One region of the Clostridium sardiniense genome, then DNA from elsewhere that is predicted to be linked to it. Evidence: a T-box and tRNA genes for the amino acid it is inferred to sense, from the RefSeq annotation. Region 1 holds a T-box; the other holds one or more tRNA genes.
What was found. The T-box of region 1 lies ahead of pheS (phenylalanine--tRNA ligase subunit alpha). A T-box ahead of a tRNA ligase gene usually reads a tRNA of that ligase, here a tRNA-Phe.
Positions count from the first base shown of each region.

Region 2: it has a tRNA-Phe gene. The T-box ahead of pheS (phenylalanine--tRNA ligase subunit alpha) is inferred to sense a tRNA for this amino acid. The anticodon was not compared.

Region 1 is NZ_JAIKTU010000004.1:65,891-70,606, reverse strand. Features, by position in the region: gene K5V21_RS05410 (TrkH family potassium uptake protein) at 78-1,424, shown strand; gene K5V21_RS05405 (potassium channel family protein) at 1,437-2,105, shown strand; gene K5V21_RS05400 (TrmH family RNA methyltransferase) at 2,119-2,901, shown strand; T-box leader at 2,945-3,166, shown strand; gene pheS (phenylalanine--tRNA ligase subunit alpha) at 3,229-4,248, shown strand; gene pheT (phenylalanine--tRNA ligase subunit beta) at 4,281-4,716, shown strand, end outside.
Region 2 is NZ_JAIKTU010000021.1:284-4,999, reverse strand. Features, by position in the region: gene K5V21_RS17885 (MerR family transcriptional regulator) at 144-965, shown strand; gene K5V21_RS17880 (B3/B4 domain-containing protein) at 1,047-1,748, shown strand; rRNA gene rrf (5S ribosomal RNA) at 1,965-2,081, shown strand; tRNA gene K5V21_RS17870 (tRNA-Phe) at 2,088-2,163, shown strand; gene K5V21_RS17865 (copper homeostasis protein CutC) at 2,217-2,825, shown strand; gene K5V21_RS17860 (hypothetical protein) at 3,103-3,303, shown strand; gene K5V21_RS17855 (hypothetical protein) at 3,372-3,572, shown strand; gene K5V21_RS17850 (uracil-DNA glycosylase) at 3,704-4,381, opposite strand.

The DNA of each region.
Region 1 (4,716 bases):
TAGTTGCTAATATTTTATATTAGATTGTTTATAATAAATATTAGATATCATTAGATACAAACCGTTGAGGTGATTAAATGAAAAAATTTTCAATAAAAAAATTAAGATTAAGTGGAGTACAAATATTAGCACTAGGATTTATAATAGTTATCCTTATAGGAGGGATACTTTTAAGCTTACCAATTTCATCAGCAAATGGGGAGAGCACAAATTTTTTAGATGCGTTATTTACTTCAACTTCGGCTGTATGTGTAACAGGTCTTGTAACTTTGGATACGGGAACACATTGGAATGAATTTGGTCAGATAGTTATAATGCTTCTTATTGAAGTTGGGGGACTTGGATTTATGTCTTTTGCAACTTTTATAGCGGTATTGTTGGGCAAAAAGATAACCCTAAGAGATAGATTACTTATGCAAGAGGCTATGAATACATTTAATATTCAAGGATTAGTTAGAATGGTAAGGTATGTCTTAGGTTTTACCTTTTCAGTGCAATTTTTTGGAGCGCTTTTATTATCTACGCAATTTATTCCGCAATTTGGATTTCTAAAAGGAGTCTATTTTAGTATATTCCATTCAATATCAGCTTTCTGTAATGCAGGTTTTGATTTGTTTGGAGGATTTAGCTCAGTTACTGCATATTCAAGTAATGCTGTAGTATTACTTACTATAAGTAGTTTAATTATAATAGGTGGACTTGGTTTTACTGTATGGCTTGAATTATATAATTACAGAGGTCTTAGGAAGTTATCTGTACATTCAAAGATAGTAATATTAATTACAGTGGTACTATTAATTGGTGGAACTATATTAATGTATCTATTTGAAATGAATAACCCTCAAACTATAGGAAATATGGGATTCGGAGATAAGATACTTAATTCTTATTTTGCTTCAGCGTCACCAAGAACTGCTGGATTTAATAGCGTATCTACAGATGGGATGACGAATTCAGGAAAGTTCCTAACTATAATATTAATGTTTATTGGTGGATCACCAGGATCAACAGCAGGTGGACTTAAGACAGCAACATTTGGTATAGTTATTTTAACTGTTATATCAGTTATAAGAGGTAGAGAAGATACACAAGTTTTTGGTAGAAGATTTTCAAAAGAGTTAGTTTATAAATCATTTGCTCTTTTAATAATAGGTATGGCTCTTGTTATAGGGGTCTCTATGTTATTATCTATTACGGATCCAAATGAATCATTTATAAATATACTTTATGAAGCAACATCGGCCTTTGGTACAGTTGGACTTACAACTGGAGTTACTCAAAGATTAAGCACAGCAGGAAAAATAATAATAATGATAACAATGTATTGTGGTAGAGTTGGACCTATGACTGTAGCTTTAGCATTTTTAAGAAATAAGAAAAAACAGACACATAAATATCCAGAAGGAAAGATTTTAATTGGTTAGGGGATGAATTAAATGGTAAAGAAGCAATTTGTAATTATAGGTCTTGGAAGATTCGGATCATCAGTAGCTGAAACTCTTTATGGACTTGGAAATGATGTTCTTGTTATAGATAAGGATGAGGATTTAATTCAGGATATATCTGATAAAGTTACTCATGCAGTTCAAATGGATGCAACAGATGAGGGTGCACTTAGAACTTTAGGACTTAGAAACTTTGATGTTGCAGTTGTAACTATTGGATCTAATATACAGGCTAGTGTTATGGTTACACTTTTAGTTAAAGAACTTGGTGTTAAATATATAATTGCTAAGGGAAATAGTGATTTACATGCAAAAGTATTATATAAGATAGGTGCAGATAGAGTAATATTACCTGAAAAAGATATGGGAGTTAGAGTAGCCCATAATTTAGTTTCAGAAAGTATTTTAGACTTTATTGAATTATCACCAGATTACAGTATTATGGAAATAGAAGCACCGGAAGAATGGCAGAATAAGACTATAAGTGAATTAAAGCTTAGAAGTAAATATGGAATTAACGTTATGGCTATAAAGAGAGATGATGAGATAAACCTTTCTCCTCCAGCAGATTTCATAGTTGAAGGTAAAGATATATTTGTTGCGATAGGTTCTGCTGAAGACTTAAGCAAGTTAGAAGGTATGATAGTTAAATTTAACTAATGAGGTGCAGAATTTGATTTATATAGAAAGTAAAGATAACGCTATATATAAAGAAACAAAAAAATTAAAAGATAGAAGAAATAGAAACAAACAAAAAAAATATTTAATAGAAGGTTTTAGATTAGTAGAGGAAGCCCTTAAAGCTGGAGCTAATATAGAAACTATATTTTGTTTTGATGAATTAGAGAGTAAGATAACAGAGCTTATAGAAAAATATAATTATAGTGGTAAAATATTTAAGTTAAATAGAAGTTTGTTTTTAGAGATTTGTGGAACAGAAAATCCACAAGGAATTCTTGCAGTAGTCTTAATGGATAGCAATGATAAATTATTAAATGGTGAGTTTTATCTACTATGTGATAAAGTTCAAGACCCTGGTAATCTTGGAACTATAATAAGAACGGCACATGCAGCTGGGATTGATGGGATTATATTAACAAAAGGTACAGTTGATATATATAATGATAAAACAATAAGATCTACAATGGGATCTATGTTTTATATACCAATAATACAAGACGATGATTTTAGTATAATTAATGATTTAAAAGAAAGAGGATTTTCATTAGTAGCTACTTCATTAGAAGGGAAAAATGACTTTTTTGATGAAGATTTAACTGGTAAGATAGTTATAACAGTAGGGAATGAAGGTAACGGAGTATCCGATGAAATTTATAATATATCAGATAAAAAGGTAAAAATACCTATGCCAGGAGGAGCGGAATCATTAAATGTAGGAGTAGCCACTTCTATAATTCTTTATGAAAGAGTTAGACAAATAAGAAGACTATTGTAATTTTAGAAAATAATATGTATAATCTAAAGTATAATTTTAAATTAATAAAGCGTTGATCAAGAGAGTAGGTATAATTAGTTTTTTTAGGGAGAAATGGCCATAGACTGTAAGCTGTTTTAAAAACGTTATATTGAAGTTCACTTGGGAGTTCTAACTATGAATTTAAGTAGTAGTTAGCGGGTAAAATCGTTAAATTTACGAGTTGGGTCTATTTATTTTTGTATTAGACCAATTAGGGTGGTAACGCGGATAATCCGTCCCTTGTTATAGGGGCGGTTTTTTTTATGTAAAATTAATTTGGAATTGTTAAGAAAGGAGAATTTGAATATGCAAGAACAATTAAAAAATATTCAAGAAGTAGCATTAAAAGAAATAACAAATGCTAAGACTTCTTCAGAAATTGAAGAAATAAGAGTAAAGTACCTTGGTAAAAAAGGAGAACTTACAACTATACTTAGAGGTATGAAAGATGTATCAAAAGAAGAAAGACCTTTAGTAGGTAAGATGGTCAACGAAGTAAAGGCTACTTTAGAAGGAAAAATAGAAAATATTTCCAAGGAAATAAAGAATAAAGAAAAGAATGAAAAGTTAGCTAATGAGGTAATAGATATTTCTCTTCCAGGAAAGAAGAACAGATTAGGAAAGAGACATCCATTAGACTTAACTCTTGAAAGTATGAAAGATATATTTGTTTCAATGGGATTCACTATTGAAGAAGGTCCAGAGATAGAACTTGATAAATATAACTTTGAAGCTTTAAATATACCAAAGGATCATCCAGCTAGAAGTGAGCAAGATACATTCTACATAAATGATAATCTTGTTTTAAGAACTCAAACTTCTCCAGTTCAAGTTAGAACTATGGAAAATCAAAAGCCACCAATTAAGATGATCTCACCAGGAAAAGTTTATAGATCAGATGATGTTGATGCAACACATTCACCTATATTCTATCAAATGGAAGGGTTAGTAATTGATAAAGGTGTTACATTTGCAGATCTTAAAGGAACACTAGAATTATTTGCAAAGAAGATGTTTGGAAATAAAGTTAAAACTAAATTTAGACCTCACCATTTCCCATTTACAGAACCTTCAGCAGAAATGGATGCAACATGCTTTGTTTGTGGAGGTAAAGGATGTAAAGTGTGTAAAGGAAGCGGCTGGATTGAAATATTAGGTTGCGGTATGGTTCATCCTCAAGTACTTAGAAATTGTAACATAGATCCAGAAGAATATTCAGGATTTGCATTCGGATTTGGTGTTGATAGAATGGTTATGCTTAAGTATGGTATAGATGATATAAGATTATTATACGAAAGTGATATGAGATTTTTAGATCAATTCTAAAATATTTTAGTTTAAAAACAGGAGGTAAGAAAATGAAAGTACCATATAGTTGGTTAAATGATTATGTTGATATAAATGTAAATGCTACAGAACTTGGAGATTTATTAACTCTTACAGGATCAGCATTAGAAGGAATAATAGTTCAAGGAGATCTTATAAATAGAGTTGTTACTTGTAAGTTTAAGTCTATTGAAAAACATCCAGATGCAGAAAAACTAAACGTATGTCTTGTTGATATTGGAGAAGATGAAGATCTTCAAATAGTAACTGCTGCAACAAACATGAAGGTTGGAGATATTGTACCGGTTGCCCTTCACAAATCAACATTAGCAGATGGAACAGAAATTAAAAAGGGAAAACTTAGAGGGATTGTTTCTAATGGTATGTTCTGCTCAGAAGCTGAACTTGGACTTAAGGGGGAAGATGAAGTTGATGGACTTATGATTCTTCCATCAGATGCTCCTTTAG
Region 2 (4,716 bases), on a different contig from region 1:
ATTATATACAACAATAAATATAATAAATGTTGATACTGCATTATTAATAAATGAATTTGCAGTATTTTTTGTTATAGAAATTTTTAGGTTTATATTATGGTAAAATAATACTAAAAATTGCTTGATAATATAGGAGATACAAAATGAAAAATCTATTTACAATTGGTGAGATATCAAAGTTATTTGATATTAATAGTAAAACATTAAGATATTATGATGAAATTGACTTATTTAAGCCAAGATTTATAAATAAGGAGAATGGATATAGATATTATTCCACAGAGCAATTTGAGCAATTAAATACAATAAAGTATTTAAAGGCATTAGGTACACCACTAAATAAAATAAAACAGCATTTAGATAATAGAAGTATAGATAATATTATGGATTTATTTGAAACTCAAAAAAAGATAACTGAAGAAAAGATAAAAGAGATGGAGTTTATAAAAGATAAAATACAAAAAAGAATAGAGACTATTAACTATGCAAGACGTTATGATAATTTAGATATTATACAAGAAATTGAATTTGATAGTAGAATTGTTGCTATTTTAAGACAAAAGATAAAAACCTTTGATGATTTAGAACTATCTATTAGAAAGTTAGAAATAACAGCAAATGAAAAAGCTTCAATCTTTAATGGAAAGGTTGGAGTATCAATTTCTTTAGAAAAACTAAGGGAAAGGATATTTCAAGGGTATGATTCAATTTTTGTTATAGTAGAAGGTGAGAATTATAATAAACGATTCTTAAAAGTATTACCTAAAGGCACTTATGTATGTGTAAGGTTTAACGGAACTCATGAAGAATCACCTTTATATTATGAAAAGTTACTAAAGTATATTGAAAATAAAGGCTATAAGATGTTAGAAGATTCAGTAGAAATAACATTGATAGATTTTGGATTAACAAACAAAGAATCTGAAATAGTAACAGAAATTCAAATATTAGTTGATAAGTATTGACATTCCATCTACTGGAATGTTTATAATACAAAACATTAGAAATATTACAATTATATGTTAATAAGTATTTAGGGGGCTAATATGAAATTTATAGTAGATAGAGATGTTTTTAATAAACTCGACAATGTATGTTTTGGGGTAGTAGTAGCAAAAGGTATTGATAATTCTAAGGATAATATTGAGATCAATGAATTATTAAAAAATATTATAGAACTAGATGAAAGAAAATTCGAAGGTAAAAAAGTTAAAGAACTAGAAGAAATAATTTATTATAGAGATGCTTTTAAAAGCTTGGATATTAATCCTAATAAGTTTATGGCATCAAATGAGGCAATGCTTACTAGAGTAGCTAAAAAGAAAGGATTGCCTAATATTAATCCTATAGTTAATCTTGGAAACGCTATTTCTTTAAAATATCTAGTTCCGCTAGGAGCACATGACATTGATACTGTTGGTGGAGATATTTATGTTAAATTCTCAAAAAAAGGAGATAGTTTCATTCCATTTGGCTCAGAAGAGAAGGAATACTTAGAAGATGATGAATTAATATATTTTGCAGGAGATAGGGTTAGAACAAGGAGATGGATATGGAGACAAAGTGAACATGGGAAGATAGTATCAGAAAGTAAGAATATATTTTTCCCTATAGATGGATTTACTGATAAAAACTATGATGAAGTTATATCTGCAAGAGATGAGCTTGCAAAATTGCTAGAAGAAAAATTAAATTGTGAAGTAAAAGTAGGATTTATAGATAAAAATAATAGTGAGTTTGAAATATAAAATTGATTAATAAGGAATAGGAGACTGTATTGAGCAGTCTCTTTGTATTATGGACAGAATAAATTATTATATAAATTAAATTTATTATATTTATTTTTACTTTTGTATAACCGTGTATAATAATTTAGTAGTTAAATAAAAAGAGATAAAAAACATTATAAAAAATAAAAAAAAGTCTTTGACACTTTACTAAATATTAGTTATAATATGTTTGTATCTAGTGATGATGGCATAGAGGAAACACTCCTTTCCATTCCGAACAGGAAAGTTAAGCTCTATAGCGCCAATGGTACTGCACGGGAGACTGTGTGGGAGAGTAGGACGTTGCTAGGTTTGTATGGCTCGATAGCTCAGTTGGTAGAGCAGCGGATTGAAGATCCGCGTGTCGTAGGTTCGATTCCTACTCGAGCCACCAGAAAGCACTAACTTTTGTTAGTGCTTTTTATTTTTTATAAGAGGTGAAGAGGGATGAAATTAGAGGTATGTGTGGGAAATTATAAGGAGGCTATAGCTGCTTTCAAAAATGGAGGAGATAGAATAGAACTATGTGATAACCTTCAAGAAGGGGGCACAACTCCTAGCTATGGAACAATAAAAAAATCTGTTTGCGATATAGATATACCTATAAACGTAATAATAAGACCTAGAGGTGGAGATTTTAATTATTCAGATGAAGAGTTTGAAATAATGAAAGAAGATATTAGGATATGTAAAGAGCTTGGAGTAAATGGTGTAGTTTTTGGTATTTTAAATGATGATAATAGTATAGACATAGAAAGAAACAAAATACTGAAAGAAGAGGCTGGAAGTTTAAGTACAACTTTCCACATGGCATTTGATGAAATTGAGGACAAAAATTCTGCTATAGATGTATTAGTTGATCTTGGAATAGATAGAATACTTACAAAAGGTGGATCAACCAACGCTCCAAATAACTTAGATAAATTAAAAGAATTAGTTGAATATGCTGGTGATAGAATTATCATAATGCCTGGTGGCGGTATAAATTGTAATAATAGAGAGCATATATATAATATGACAAATGCAAAAGAATTACATGGAAGTAAAATAGTATAATTTAAAGATAGTATAAGGATAGATATAAAGGATAGTCTATCCTTTATTTATATAAAATATTAACCTGTACACACCAAATTTGTAATTAAATTGTAAATAATAACTCATTAAATAGTATATAATATAATAAAGTATTCAAATTAAAACTAAGTAAGCTATAAGAGAGTATCACAATTAAAAAATATTTTCTTTTTATATAAGTGTTATTTAAGCTTTGCTTAAGAAATTATTAAGAAGTATATTTTATAATAAAAGTAAGATTATGGGTTTGGGAGTGATGATGGTGTTTGAGAAAGCTAATTTAACAGAATACGAATATGAGTTAGTTGCAAAAGGAATAGCATTTGGAGTGGGAAGTGGAGTTTTAATTGGGACATTAATAGGAGAAGTGGTTTTATTCTTTTCGCTAGGAGGCGTGATTGGAATAATATCTACTTTAGCATATACATTTTATAAAAGGCTTAAAAGTTTTAAGTAAATTGGAATCATACTTAGCATTAAAGCATAATATTATATAAATATAATGTTTTACTGGAGAATATGAAAATGGAATTTGTATTAACATCTGCAATTCTAGTCTTTATAGCTTTATTAGTAGGAAGAAAGTCTATTTTAGTATGTAAGGATAATGAGGATTTGAAGAAACCTCTTTATGATGAAGAAACCCTAATCATAATGAAAAGATATGATTTAATAACAGATGAACAATATAAAAAAATGATTATTACTGTAAAACAAAACATATAGATGGAATTTTATTAGGTATGTATTTTAAATAATACATACCTTTTTTAGGAAGAATAAATAAGTTCAAAGTGTTAGATGATTAATGAGAAGTAATTCTCATTAATCATCTTTTTTATAAGAAACATTAAAAATTATAGATTTTCAATTTGCCAATCAATTGGACTTTTATTAACACTTTCTAAAAAGCTATTAGTTTTAGAAAAAGGTTTAGATCCAAAGAAACCTCTCGAAGCTGATAGGGGACTTGGATGAACTGATTGTATTATATAATGTATAGGGTTAGTGATTAGATCTTTCTTTTTAATTGCGTTATTTCCCCAAAGTATAAATACTATTGGATCTTTTCTTTCGTTTAATAAAGAAATAATCTTATCAGTAAATATAGACCAACCTATTCTTTGATGTGAATTTGCTTTTCTAGCCTCTACAGTAAGTGTTGTGTTTAATAAAAGTACTCCCTGATCGGCCCATTTTTTTAAATACCCATTATTAGGTATGTAGCACCCTAGATCATGGTTGAGCTCTTTATATATATTTACTAATGATGGTGGAATTCTATTTCCAGGTTTAACTGAAAAACTAAGACCGTGCGCTTGATTTGGACCATGATATGGATCTTGACCAAGTATAACAACTTTTACATCTTTATAAGGGGTAAAATGAAGCGCATTAAATATATCGTATTTATCAGGATATATTGTTTTTGTACTATATTGATTCACAAGAAAGTTATGTATCTTTTTATAATAATCTTTATTAAATTCATCTTGCAATAAATCGTTCCAATCATTTTTTAAGATGTTTGCCATAATAATCACCTCCTTAGTTTAAAGTATATCATATGAAAAAATATAAAAGAGGGGGGATTTTGCCTTAAAATATTCTGAATATTAAAAAAAAGGAGAAAAACAGTACCAAGAGTATCAATATAAAAAAAACATAGAAAATATGCATAATTTAAAGAATAATGGAGATAATAAAATTACATGACAAAATGTACTATAAGGGGTAGGGCAGATTATGATAAGATAAAACACGTCATTGATGTGGTGAACAAAATTCAACAGTTTACTTCTTAGAAAAAATGTTGACAAGTAAATCACTAGATGATAAGATGAAAAACGTCGCAAAGGAGCGATGGCAA